4 regions of the Paenibacillus ottowii genome follow, and region 1 is predicted to be linked to each of the others. Evidence: riboswitches for the same ligand, from Rfam matches in the RefSeq annotation. Region 1 holds a riboswitch; each other region holds the start of a gene.
The links. Region 1 has a riboswitch for cyclic di-AMP ahead of ACQQ6X_RS02415 (3D domain-containing protein). Riboswitches for the same ligand answer to the same signal wherever they lie in the genome.
Positions count from the first base shown of each region.

Region 1 (3,497 bases):
ATTTTGCGCAGCGTCATTTTATTAATGGCTGAACCGCCAGTTTCTATCGTATCTGCCTCGACAGCACGGCGAATGGCTACCGTGTCATCCCGGCCTTCTACCACGATCACTTCCTTGATCATCTTCATTTACCTCCACTGCTACACAGCAACATATATTTATCTTTCCCTGTTTTTGAAAACAAAATAAGAAGAGGATATCCTCTTCTTAGCATGGCATAACTATGTTGTTAATACTATCGCATTGCCCTCAACATACACAACCTGTTTTAGTTGATTTCTGGCTTTACAGGTCCGATAACATATACGGTTTTACCGTGCTTGCGACCAAATTGGTTGGCCCGGCCTAAACTCTCATAATACACATCGATTTTGTGGCCTTTAATGGCGCCACCGGTATCCTCCGCACGGCGGAAGCCCACCCCTTCAATATACACCCACCAGCCGATTGGAATTATACTCGGATCGACAGCGATGGTACGTCCTTCCGTGACACGCGTGCCGGAGGCCGTACGTGTACCAATACCTGACTCCTGTGAGGAGTACGCCGTCATGGAGACGTTTTGTAAAACCTTGCTATATTTAAAATTAATTCCCGCTTTACGGACAGCATTGCCCGAACTAACCGTTGTCGCCTTAACCGCATCTCTAGGGCCGACGGAAGCAGCCAGAACGACCGGTTTTTTCTTCGTTCCTACTGCAATTACCTTATCCACGCGATTCTGTGTGACTTCCTTGTTGATCAGCTGTTTGGATACCAGCTTTCCATCATGGTATACCTTTTGAACGTGCTGGACCACCACACCCGATTTGCCACTTTGAATGACTCGATTATCGCCTTTATAGAGACTTGGATCCGCCGTTTTGATGACCTGATAAGGCACCTGTTTTTTCTGTGCAACCTGCTGTTTCTTCACACGGACGATTTTTATGTCCATGTTAGCCGAAACAGAGGCATCCAATGCAGGGTAAACTTTATCGATTGATGATAATTTATAGCCCGATGTGCGAATCGCACCCTCTACTGTATTTTCTGTTGTGTACAGCTTTTTCGTCTTATTGCCTGAGGACACTTTAACCTGATTGGCACGTTTAATAACTACGCGGTCCCCATCCTGTACTGCTCCGTTTAGCGGCATGGATATTGTATCATGCGGCTGAAGTGAAATAGAATGCTCATTGAGCAAATCTTGGAGCTTGGATTCCCGGGTTTCTACCGCCGATGCCTTACCATCAATGACAAAAAAGACTTGTTTTTTAGATTGCGTGTACATCAGAATTGAAATCATAATCGTTAGTGCGATTAGAAAAATAGCAACCAAAACCGCCTGGCGCACATTCTCTTGCTTCCAACGCAATACGTAAGACATGCTGGATGAGCGTGACTCATGGGTGGTCTCCCCTTTTCGGAAAATGCCCATTTCCTCCGTCCTCCTTACATAGCCCGCCGTCTGGAGTAAGACATAGTTGATCGTTGACGTGACTATAACAGATTTTCTACAAGACAAGCCCGTACTGCGACTGTCCTGCACCATGTACCCGTCTTCGCGGCATGCTGTCCTCCCCTGTTTAACCACAGTATGATGACAGATTTTCTTTTATTCACAACAAAAAAAGCCAAAGAAAGAGATTAGAGAGCTCTTTCGTGGCTTCCGGCATGTGTGAATATGCGGGAAAACTCATGCACGAGATGGCTTCTCTCTTGTTACGCTTACGGGGTTAGCTGTCGGGTTCGGACGTAGAGAGTCGCCCTAGCTTAGGTCAACCGCTCATGGCGGTCGCCCTCACATTCACCCCGAAGACCCAGAAAGAAATCGAAATACGGCTTCTCTACCTGTTCAATCCCATCCGGGATTTGAATTTCGGTCGAGCCGGCTGCTGAAGACACATTCTCTCCTGCACATACGCCGGACGTACTGTAAGCCATATCGGTTCCCCCGTTCCCTGTAAAAGGGACTCAGCGAGACTGGTTCATGAAATGAGTTGTTGATGTTTACACTCAACAACAATTCACTGAAAAGATGATATCCTGTTTCCATGCATGTTGTAAAGCAGGTTTCAAGTACATTTTTTAAAAAATTCGGTTAAAAGTTTGTAATATTCCTGAGTTTACTGCAACAAAATCATAATTAGCTCCGTCTAACTCTTTATTTTGATTGATTTCTTCGCCTTTTCACTTAATGTCAAATCGTTCCAAGGCATTTTGAGTAGTAATGGATACCAATTCCTCCACCGTAATTCCCTTAATTTGGGCGGCTGCCTCTGCCACCAGTCTCACATGTGCTGACTCATTTCGCTTCCCGCGAAACGGATGGGGTGTCAGGTAAGGTGCGTCCGTTTCAATAAGCAGACGGTCCAGTGGAACCTGGGCCAGTACCTCTTTCGGCTGCTTGGCATTTTTGAACGTTATAGGCCCACCAAATGAAAGGTGGAAACCCATATCCAGCACCATTTTGGCTGTCTCCCAACTCCCTGAAAAGGAGTGCATGACTCCGCCAATCTCGCTCGCCTTTTCCTCTCGTAAAATCCTCACAATATCTTCATGTGCATCTCGATTATGGATAACAATTGGCATGTTGAGCTCACGTGCCAGGCCAATTTGATTTCGAAGTACCCGCTGCTGCACATCCTTTGGTGACGTATCCCAATAATAATCCAGACCGATCTCTCCGATCGCTACAACCTTTTGATGACTGCATAACGATGCAATCCATTCTAAATCCGCTTCCTGCATTGTAATGGCATCCTGGGGATGCCACCCAACAGCCGCATAAATAAAATCATACGTTTCAGCCAGCTTCATGGTGGATGGAATGGTCTCACGATTGAATCCGATATTGATCATCCGTGTTACTCCTGATTCGACAGCACGTGCTATAACTTCTTCACGATCCTCGTCAAATTGTGGTGCATCCAAGTGAGTATGAGTGTCGAATAAATCCAAGGTTTTCATCTCCTCTTTTTACTTACATTTCTATATGTTTGTCTATTGTTTGACAAAATAATTCCTTATTTCGGCAGGAAGCCTGTGTTTTACCCCGTTCAGTTTATTCTGGGGAAAATACATATGATATTTTCCACGGTGAATACCACTTATTGAACGTACGATTTCCGAAACTTCAGATATTTCCCGCACCTCGCCCTGACGTCCGAGCAGCAAAATTTGGTTGTCCGTTGAACCGCCCTTTCGAAACACATCATAAGGAAGATCTGTCGGAAAATCAATTTCAAGATCATATTCCGGGTTCAATCCAGCCTTTTCCAATGCCTCTCGAATATGGTTAACAGTATCTGTATCCATATTTTCAATCTCTACATATTTATACAATCTACGGTCCATAAACCGACTGCTCAAATCACTTAAAATTTCGTCCTTTTCTCGTTTCCATTGGCTAAACACTGTCTGAATCAAAGACTCATCGAGCATCAAATACTGCTCCACGGTAAGCTCTCCTTTGAACAGATCAGGCAGCGGATCAAGCAGAAAACCAAACTCAT
Region 1 is NZ_CP191577.1:538,708-542,204, reverse strand. It holds gene rnmV (ribonuclease M5) at 1-122, opposite strand, end outside; gene ACQQ6X_RS02415 (3D domain-containing protein) at 269-1,420, opposite strand; cyclic di-AMP (ydaO/yuaA leader) riboswitch at 1,692-1,972, opposite strand; gene ACQQ6X_RS02410 (TatD family hydrolase) at 2,173-2,943, opposite strand; gene ACQQ6X_RS02405 (HD domain-containing protein) at 2,986-3,497, opposite strand, start outside.

Region 2 (3,497 bases), 1.8 Mb from region 1:
CAGTGGTCGCGAGCTTTAATTCGGATGGCTTAAAGCCAAAGCGTTTGATCCATATCGCCGCAGCCTGTTCCTTGGCTTCGAGCGTCATGTCGCCCTCAGCTATACGTACAAGCCTGTTTTGTGCTTGTTCATCCGTAGAAACATCAGCCTGTGTGTAATTGGTGCTGGAGGTGATCCGTTTAAAGCTAACGACCTTCCCAGTGGATAAATCCACATGAATTTGCAGCTTGCCCTTCCCTGAGGAATCAGGCAAATCAACCCGAAAGGTTTCATAAGGATAATTTTTTTTCCATGTGCGATCGTACTGTTGAAGCAGTTTTTCTCTGGATAAATAACCGTATAAATCCGTTTCAGCCTGATAGGTCACAACCGGCTTCTCTGGCTGTGATTCCGTATAGCCCAGTTCGGAACGGGCAAAGTCGAGGGCGTGTATGACTGCTTCTTGTTTGCTGATGACCTTTGCATTCGTCAATGATTCCGGACTTGGATTGCTAAGCGAGGGAAGAAGCAATTGAAAGATAAAAAAGCAAATCAGGCCAACCCCGCCCAGCAAGCCTAATTTTTTGAAGTTGGCCGTGAGCACGACCGGTTTCCCGATAGGATTCATGAGTTTCCTCCTTAATCTGTAAATAAGAACATCCATTAAAGATATCATACTGCACAGGTTCCCGCCAACAGACCAGCGATATTCATGAAAATAGAGTGAAAGCACTGTAAAGTTTTAATAAAATTAGATAAGCTGTGATTAAACGATGCCCATTCACAAATTAAAGCTAATTTCACGTTTTTTCGACGAAATCGATTTTGTGATCTGGATAGAGAAGGATTATAATCTTGAGGCAATGCCTATGAAATATGTTAGGTAATGATATACATTTAAGCCGAATTTCTATGAGAAAACGGGGGAACCATGTTACTGGGGTGAATTTTACAGCCGATCCAGATGGAACGGGAGTGTAAATAGGGCATACTGTACTGTCCGAATCCGTCAGCTAACCTCGTAGGCTATGGGCAGGAACCAAGTCAGGGGCACTCGGTTTTCCGGTGTCTTTTTTTGTGTGTATAAAAGTGTTTGGATTGGTTAGGCCGCTGCGGGTTCAGATTATTCTTCCGATTGCTGTTATCCCCGGATTTTTTGATTGTATAAACCCTTTTATGGTTAAAATCCGGAGATAAAGGCAAACGCTCCGCTTCTTCAGAACAATTCTGCCCCCTTCGCTGCTGCCCGCCAATAGCATAGGGGGCCGGGTAGTGTTTAACATGCATTCTTCCTGTTTTCAGGGAATGCTAATTATAGTTATTTAAGGTTTGGAAAATTAAAAAATCAGGGGCAGCGACGATCGGAAGACAAATGGAACGCGTAGCGGGTTTACACCGTATTAAATCACTGTTTTTATAGTTTTTTAGGATTTAGGAGAGAAGTGATAAATAAATGAATCCCAATGCAAGCTGGCTTCGGCTTTCTCCACCGCAGATATTCGTTGCAGGCTTCGCTATTATCATTCTTATAGGTAGTTTATTGTTAATGCTGCCCATTTCCAATACAACGGGGAAGCCACTTGCGTTTATAGACGCCTTGTTTACGGCTGCGTCCGCGACCTGTGTAACCGGGCTTGTTGTTAAGGATACAGGACTTTTTTTTACAACCTTTGGTCAAATTGTTATCGTTGCGCTGATTCAGATCGGCGGTCTTGGCTTTATGACCATGGCTACCTTGATCGGGCTGGTGTTCAAACGTCGCATTTCCTTGCGGGAGCGCCTTATTTTGCAAGAAGCGATGAATCAGACCTCTGTCGAGGGAATTGTCGGATTGATCCGCAAGGTCCTATGGTACTCGTTGATTATTGAGGGCGTATGTGCAGCCATTTTTTCGATTCGCTGGTCGTTTGATATGCCGGTAGGCAGAGCGATTTATTTTGGAATCTGGCATGCGATTTCCATGTTTAATAATGCTGGTTTTGATTTGTTCGGTGAATTTCGCAGCCTGACAGGTTATGTATATGATCCAATTGTTAATTTTACAGCCATGTTCCTCATTATTTCCGGTGGTATTGGTTTTGTCGTGATGTCAGACCTGGTAGAATACCGCAAGCGCAAGAGACTGTCCTTGCATACCAAGGTGGTGCTCAGCATGACAGCCGTTCTGATTGTAGTCGGGACGCTCGTCATTTTTGTATTTGAGTTTACGAATCCGAAGACGCTTGGCTCGCTGGATTGGGGGGGGAAAGTGCTGGGATCTTTATTCCAGTCCGTTACCCCCCGTACCGCAGGCGCCAATACGCTGGACATTGCAGGCTTGCGGCAGGCAACGCAGTTTTTTATCATCATACTCATGTTTATTGGGGCTTCGCCTGGCTCCACTGGAGGCGGGATTAAGACCACTACGTTTGCCCTGCTCATTGGAGCGGTGTTTTCGATGCTGCGGGGACGGGAAGATATTGTGCTGTTCCGGTATCGACTTGCGCAAGCACGAATTTATAAGGCTTTGACCATTACATTGCTGGGGCTGCTGTTCGTGATCGGCGTGACGATGATTCTGTCCGCAACCGAGGATCATCATTTTCTGATGATCTTGTTCGAGACGGTGTCTGCATTTGGTACGGTAGGACTGTCTATGGGGCTTACACCTGATTTGACAGTTGTAGGCAAGCTGGTGATTACTCTGACAATGTTTGCAGGCAGGCTGGGCCCGCTCACGCTGGCTTATGCCCTGGGACCGAAAAAGGGTAAGGAATTGTATCGTCATCCAGAAGGTAAAATAATTATAGGGTAAGGGAGTTTTCGAGTAGATATGAAAACGCAGCAGTTTGTAGTCATTGGCTTGGGGCGGTTTGGCTCAAGCCTGGCTTTGCAATTGGTGGATATGGGGTGCGAGGTGCTAGGCATTGATCGGAATGAGGATGTTGTTGACAGTATGAGTGAGATCCTGACACATACTGTCGTAGCAGACGCCACAGATGAAGATGCGTTGCGATCACTGGGCATCCGTAATTTCGATTGCGGCATTGTTGCGATTGGGGATGATATTCAGGTAAGCATCCTGACCGCCATTTTGCTGAAGGAGCTGGGTGTGAGAAAAGTCGTAGCCAAAGCCATATCTGTGCTACATGGACGTGCGTTAGAGAAGCTTGGTGTGGACCGGGTCATTTATCCGGAACGGGATATGGGTATCCGGGTAGCGCATCAACTGGTCACGCCTAATCTGCTCGATTATTTGGAGCTGTCCAAGGAATACAGCATTGTGGAACTCAATGTGCCTGCATGTTTGAATGGCAAAACGTTAGCAGAATTAAATGCTCGCACCCGCTTTGGCTGCAGTATTGTGGCGCTTCATACGGCGAATGGTATCTTAATCGCACCAACAGCTATGGATCGGCTGAAAGCAGACGATATTATGGTCATTATCGGCTCCAACGATAATATCGGCCGCTTTGAGGATGAGGTTGTTAACATCAATGAAGAGGGTTAGACCCTCTACACCATACGGTGGCCTGCAA
Region 2 is NZ_CP191577.1:4,294,440-4,297,936, reverse strand. It holds gene ACQQ6X_RS19990 (CPBP family intramembrane glutamic endopeptidase) at 1-607, opposite strand, end outside; cyclic di-AMP (ydaO/yuaA leader) riboswitch at 870-1,022, shown strand; gene ACQQ6X_RS19985 (TrkH family potassium uptake protein) at 1,433-2,773, shown strand; gene ACQQ6X_RS19980 (potassium channel family protein) at 2,792-3,469, shown strand; gene ACQQ6X_RS19975 (LysR family transcriptional regulator) at 3,475-3,497, opposite strand, start outside.
Region 2: another riboswitch for cyclic di-AMP. It lies ahead of ACQQ6X_RS19985 (TrkH family potassium uptake protein); the one in region 1 lies ahead of ACQQ6X_RS02415 (3D domain-containing protein).

Region 3 (3,497 bases), 300 kb from region 1:
GCTTGGGACGGTACAGGCAAAAGTACAACCTTTCGACTCAAAAGCAGCTCCCCCGTGTCCTCTGTAGCCGTCGATCCTCTATACACTATTGCCTTGGAGAATAAGCATATTAATAATAACCTGAAGGCTGAATTGAACGAAAAACAACAAACCCGTTGGAGTATAGGTGTAACCAAGCTGTTGGAGACACTGCTTGGAAGTCTGTCATGGTGAGGTGTTTATAGATGCGGACTGTTATAAAAGAAGGCTGGGCGCTGGTGCGCATACGCTTTTATATCGTTATCATTTTATTTCTATATCGTCTGCTGTGGGGGGTATTTCTCTATCGGCTGGTGCAGTCCGCTGTCATCCCGCTGCTGCTTCGTTATCCGGATCAGAGCCAAAACGAGTTGGGAAGGACCTTGTTTTGGATGGAGGGCCAGATCGCTTTGATGGACAGCCGGGAAGTGCACGTGTATTTATGGATACTACTAGGAGCAACCGTATTGCGTATATTGATCACGCCCTTTATTAGAGCCGGCATCTATCAAAGCCTGCATACCGATGCGACTGAACCGCAAAGCCTGTCCTTTTTCAAAGGGATGAAACGGCATGGTATGTCATCGCTGCTGTATTACATCATCGAGTTGGGTCTGCTGCTGCTCCCCGCCTTTTGGGTGGTACCAAGACTCTACCCTATTGTAGCAGGAACGCTGCAATCTTCCTCTTACCTGCTGCATTTGTTGCCCTATGCCATTGGGTGGATGGCTTACGGGTGGTTCATTCGGCAGTGCATCCTGTATATGCAATTGGGCACAGTCAGTGGTCACGCCATACTATCGTCCCTGCTCGCCTTCTTTCGCCAGCTTCTTCCCGCTGTCGGCGTATCCTTGCTGCTCAGTGCTTGTGTGCTGCTGGTCTTCGGTCTATTTGGCACCGTGGCGATGATTTGGACTGGTATGTTGGCGCTGATTCTCCAGCAATCGTATCATTTTGTTACCAGTCTGGTCAGGCTGTGGCATATCAGTTCACAGTACCGACTATGGCATATCGATATCTCCAGCAGAGGTTAACCCCTCCCTTTATGCTATCTTCTGCATTTTCAGCTGTCGAAAAAAACTTTTTCTTCCCCGTCCTCACGACACATAACTGAATACTGTTAACAGAATCTGTTCCTACAGTGTTAGGAACAGATTTTTTTTGTAACTTTTTGCGATGAAACATTTGCCAAAGCCTGCTGTCTTTGTTACAATAATCGCAGTGAACTGATAGTAACAACTTTGTAATCTTTATTGTAACCTTTATCTTAAAAACATCGTTGTCGTGAATACTGCTCTCCAAGGTGCACATCTCAAGTTAAGCCTAATTCCTGGCACCTAGGAAGCGGGGGAACCAGTTTGGGTGAATTGATCTCGCAACAGAGTGGTCATAGGGGAACCTTCTACCGAATCCTTAAGCTAACCTCGCAGGCATTGGAAGGGGTATATTTTTTTTGAAGAAGAAGCTAACGATCGCAGCCATGGGTCTCGCCATTGCCTTTACATCCTTTACTTTCGGTGGCGGCAGTGCATTCGCAGACTCCAAGATGGACCAGGTCATCCAAGATGCCAAAGGAACGAGCTACAGAAGCGGAGGCACTACACTCGAGGGATTCGATTGCTCCGGCTTCACAATGTATGTATTCAACAAACTGGGAATTAAACTGCCGCATCAATCTGGATCACAATTCAAAATGGGATCTTCTGTATCCCGCGATGAAATGAGACCAGGAGACCTGGTGTTCTTCAACACCACAGGAAGAGGCGTATCCCATGTAGGTATCTTCGTAGGTGAAGGGAAATTCGCCCACTCCTCGACTTCGCGTGGTGTAGTAGTTAGCTCACTGAACGAAAATTATTACGCTAACCGTTTTGTCGGTGCAAAAAGAATTATGAGCACAGACGCTTACCATTCTGTAGCTTCAGAAATTCCTGATGACGACAACGTAGAATAACCACCGCACAGCAAGCTAACCCTAGCCGCAATTTGATTCTGGCCGGAATCGATTTGCGGTTTTTTTATGTCCACTACATCAGCTATGATTATCAATACTGACGAACCTACGCCTCAAAAGGTTTCAGTGTTAGCGAACATCGTCGGTTTTACCGTCACCGCTGGGGGAGCATTGAACGGTAAATTCCTTCTTATTGAATGTATACCCGACTTAGGTACGAAATAAACACGCTTGCCATTCCTCTACAACTTGTCTACAATCTGTTGTTAATGATTGAAGTACGCAAAAGGAGGAATGGAAAAGTGCCTGCCTCAATATCCAACTACCGGATCGTACCGATGGACGAGCACCAAGCGGCTGAAATTTGTGAGTGGCGCTATGATCCCCCCTACAACATATACGGCTGGCTTCCATGGGAACAAATGAAGGCACTTGAAGTCGAATTTGGGAGTCCTACGCTTCGCCAGGAGCAATATGTTGCCGTACTGGACGCAAAGAATGAGCTTGCGGGATTTGCTCAATATTTTCCTATGGTTGGTGTGACCCGGCTGGGTCTTGGAATGCGTCCTGAAAGATGCGGACACGGCACAGGCTCCGACTTTGTCCGGGCCATTGCCGAGGAAGCCAGACGACGCCACCCGCAGAATGAGATTGACCTAGAGGTGCTCACCTGGAATCAACGGGCTATTCGAGCCTATAAGGCAGCTGGATTCGGGCTGACAGATACCTATGAGCGCCAGACTCCAGATGGCAGAAAGCCGTTCCATTGTATGGTATATCGTCCTGAACATTAGAACTGGGCTTTATAAATAAAAGCGCCTTCGCTATACAACCGCGATGTTGTATAGCGAAGGCGCTCTTAGCATATACGACAGATCATTACAAACTTAATGACCGCTGCGCATTTTTTCAAAAGCTTCATTATATTGTTGAGCTTCTTTAATATCTACAGCCATAATACCGCCATCGTCCCAAGAGGTCAAACGCAGAGTCACGGTCTTGTAATCAATCGTAATAAATGGATGGTGATTAAATGCCTCAGATATAGCGGCAACTTCATCCACGAATGCAATACCTTTCATAAAACTGGAAAAATTGTATTTCCGAACGATCCATCGTCCTTCCTCCAGTTCCCAGCCCTCCAGTTTCTCCAGATGTGCTTCAATCTCTTCTTGTGTAAAAGGCATGTTACGAACTCCTCCCCGTTTATACGGAAGCCTTTCAGCCGCTTCATGCGGCCAAAACTACGATATATTGGTGTACATATTACCACGGCCCCGTTGATAAATCCATAAGACAGCCTTTAGATCAAAGGGACCGACGTCAGCTCCTCATCCCCGATGAGTACATAAATCCGGTGCTGCTCCGGCTCATAAATCACAACGCCGCTACCTACAGTGATTATGGGCTCTGTACCCAGTGCATAAAATAAGTCTTCTGCCAAAGCTTCACTGACCTCCTGACGCCCCGCTGGGTCCAGCCTGTCCCAATCTTCTGCTTCCATTTCAAAAAATTCATAGCTATC
Region 3 is NZ_CP191577.1:835,367-838,863, reverse strand. It holds gene ACQQ6X_RS03925 (M1 family metallopeptidase) at 1-213, shown strand, start outside; gene ACQQ6X_RS03920 (hypothetical protein) at 225-1,052, shown strand; cyclic di-AMP (ydaO/yuaA leader) riboswitch at 1,329-1,466, shown strand; gene ACQQ6X_RS03915 (C40 family peptidase) at 1,472-1,972, shown strand; gene ACQQ6X_RS03910 (GNAT family N-acetyltransferase) at 2,275-2,766, shown strand; gene ACQQ6X_RS03905 (4a-hydroxytetrahydrobiopterin dehydratase) at 2,860-3,159, opposite strand; gene ACQQ6X_RS03900 (hypothetical protein) at 3,276-3,497, opposite strand, start outside.
Region 3: another riboswitch for cyclic di-AMP. It lies ahead of ACQQ6X_RS03915 (C40 family peptidase); the one in region 1 lies ahead of ACQQ6X_RS02415 (3D domain-containing protein).

Region 4 (3,497 bases), 1.4 Mb from region 1:
CGCTACGGGTCTTGGCTACACTCTGTTGTTGTCTGCACTCGGAGTATTGTTTGGGTTCATTATTGGTCTGATCATATCCTTGCTGCGAATGAGTGGTATACGTATCATTGAGTGGTTAGGTACCACATATGTCGAGATCCTTCGCGGTACACCTATGCTGGTACAGCTCATGATCATTCACTACGGAGTTGCTTTGACGCTGGGTATCAATTTTACCCCACTCCAGTCGGGTGTGATCACATTGTCTCTGAATAGCTCGGCATATTTGGCTGAGATTTTCCGTGCGGGTATTCAGGCCGTAGACCGTGGACAGATGGAAGCTGCCCGTTCGCTCGGGATGGGGCGAGGCAAAGCAATGCGTCATGTCATTTTACCGCAAGCATTTAAATCTATATTGCCTGCTATTGGTAATGAGTTCATTACCATCATTAAAGAATCATCTATTATTTCGACCATTGGGATGGTGGATATTATGTACCAAGCCCAGGTCATTAAGAATATTACCTATGAAGGATTAAGCCCGTTCGTAATCGCAGCCGCTATTTATTTTGTAATGACGTTCAGCTTATCCAAGCTGTTGGGTTTATGGGAAAGGAAGTTGAGAGCCAGTGATCACCGTTAAACAACTGCGTAAATCGTTCGGTAAAAATGAAATTTTAAAAGGCATTGATATAGATATCGCTAAGGGTGAAGTAGTCGTCATCATCGGACCGAGTGGTTCGGGAAAAAGTACGTTTTTGCGTTGTTTGAATCTGTTGGAACAGCCAACAGAAGGGGAGATTTTGTTTGAGGGTGAGCCGATTACTGCCCGTGGTCATAACATTAATGCGACCCGGGAGAAGATGGGAATGGTTTTCCAGCATTTTAATCTGTTTCCGCACAAAACGATATTGCAGAATTTGACACTTGCACCAACGCAGGTGAAAAAGCAGTCGGGGAAAGAAGCAGAAAAAATCGCGCTGGAACTCCTGCGAACCGTAGGTCTTGAGGATAAAAAGAACACCTACCCGAACCAGTTATCCGGCGGCCAAAAGCAACGTATTGCGATAGCACGTGCCTTGGCCATGCAGCCGCACGTAATGCTGTTCGATGAGCCTACTTCTGCTCTGGACCCTGAAATGGTTGGAGAGGTTCTAGACGTAATGAAGAAGCTCGCTGAAGGCGGCATGACGATGGTGATCGTGACGCACGAAATGGGCTTTGCCCGTGAGGTAGGGGATCGGATCATCTTTATGGACAACGGGCAAATTATAGAGCAAGGCACGCCAGAGCAAGTTTTTGGTACTCCAAGCCATGATCGTACTCGTGACTTTCTTGCTAAAGTACTGTAAGAAAATGCTTTTATAAAATATTGACAAGGCCCTTCTCGTGACGATGGTTCACGGAGGGCTTTTCTCTTTTTGTCACCATATCTCCATATTTCCGTAACAAAAAACGGATTCTTAATGACAAAATTGTAATGAGTATAGTATGATGTTCAATGTTCCCAACATTTTCATGCAGATAAGGTTACAAAATTGTGATATTATGCAGTAAGCCAAAACTTACCGAGGCAGCACTTATGATAATAAATACTTAGGAGCTGGGCTCAAACTATGGGAAGTGCGGGGGACGTAATAACGGCCATTATTCCAATACATCATAAAAAGTGTGGAATATGACCTAGGGGTGAATTGCGCAGCATAGGGCTTCTCCTGAGCCCGAATCCGACAGCTAACCTCGCAGGCATAACAGAGGAGGTACATATCTTTGAAACGCTTAAAACATATTGGAAAAGCTATGAAATTTGCGGTGCTTGCCGCAGCAATTGCAGGGCTGGCACAGACAACTGGAGTAGCAGATGCTGCTTCGCTTCATACTGCTAAAGAAGGCGATACCTTCTTTTTGCTTGCCCAACGTTATGGAGTATCAGTTGATGAATTGACGAAGGCTAACCCGAATATTGCGTCCAACAACATATACGCAGGTCTGCAGATTAAAGTGCCAGACGAAAAAAGTGTGGAGGCGGCTTCGGATTCGAAGCCACAGCTTCTTACGGAAAAAGCAACAGCGAATGAGAAGCCAACAATTGAAGCATGGGGTAAGACATTCAATTATAGTAAAGTGGTTGATGTTAAAGCAACGGCATATTCTGCCGCAACCGATGAAAACGGCAAATGGGGTGCAGTTGATTACTATGGTAATCCGCTTAAGCTAGGTACTATTGCGGTAGACCCGAGAGTCATTCCGATGGGAACCAAGGTACTTGTTACAGGCTATTCCCATCCCGGCTTGCCGGACCATTCTTTTGTGGCCGTGGCCCGTGATCAGGGCAGCGCCATTACCGGGAAGCGGATTGATATCTTTATCCCTGGCAATAAATCATTCGTAAACGACTTCGGTTTTCAAGATGTGAAACTGTACGTCATTGATAAATAACATTCTGCCCTAGAAGTGTTTTGAATAACATAATAAGTATTATGTAAACTTATTATTGTGTCGTATAACATAAAATTCGTAACTGGGATGATATTTTATCATGGCCAGTTGCTTATCGCTAAAAAATGCTGTCTTACAAGCAGAAATATTCTGCTCGTCAAGACAGCATTTTTACGTAGTTGGAGTTTATCGTCGAAGCTTAGCATACTCTTATTGTCGTTCCGGTGTGTGAAGCAGCCGGGGGACTGTGACGAATTTGTAGCCCTTAGCTTTTAGAGAGTGGATTAGGCCTGGCAAGGCTTGGACAGTACCTTGCAAATTAGAACTTTGGCCTCCACCTGCATGCATTAAAATAATGGAACCAGGCCCGGTAGCCGGGATTACGTTACGTTGAATTTGTGTTTTGCTTAATCCCTTCCAGTCTAGAGAATCCACATTCCAATTGACAATCATGTATCCATGACGACGTGCCCACTGGATTTGAGGCTCCGTGATTTCACCATAGGGTGGTCGTATCAACCTAGGTCGGAAGCCTGCGCTCGCTTCTAAAATGCGTTCTGTTTTTGTAATCTGGTAGCGGAATCGTTCGGGGGTGGCCTTCCTGAAATCCGGATGAGTATAGGAATGGTTTCCTATAGCATGACCCTCACGGATGATACGGCGTATGATCCCCGGATGTTTTTCAGCACGATGACCGACGATAAAAAAAGTAGCTTTGATGCCGTTTGCGTGTAATACGTCCAAAACCTGCGGCGTATACCTTGAATCGGGCACATCATCAAAGGTTAAGGCAATTTGGCGGGTGTGCGGGCCGCACATTTTAAAAATGTCCGCATGCTTTTTTCGCAGCACCGCTAAGGTTGGAGCAGCTCGATCTTTTCTTGGATGTTCAGTAGTAGCGGCAGCAGCTTCCTTGGGATGGGGCGTTCCAATATAGGGAGGCGTGTCCGCGTATACGGGAAAACTTGAAAATGCTAGTAACAGCGCTAAACACGGCAAAGCTCTCCTGTACCGCATTTATATTCCCCCTTTCCGTGCAGTGGTACCTAGTGGTGCTCTCAGCTATTATGTACCTGTCC
Region 4 is NZ_CP191577.1:4,727,767-4,731,263, forward strand. It holds gene ACQQ6X_RS22050 (ABC transporter substrate-binding protein/permease) at 1-622, shown strand, start outside; gene ACQQ6X_RS22055 (amino acid ABC transporter ATP-binding protein) at 609-1,331, shown strand; cyclic di-AMP (ydaO/yuaA leader) riboswitch at 1,576-1,743, shown strand; gene ACQQ6X_RS22060 (3D domain-containing protein) at 1,750-2,418, shown strand; gene ACQQ6X_RS22065 (polysaccharide deacetylase family protein) at 2,629-3,435, opposite strand.
Region 4: another riboswitch for cyclic di-AMP. It lies ahead of ACQQ6X_RS22060 (3D domain-containing protein); the one in region 1 lies ahead of ACQQ6X_RS02415 (3D domain-containing protein).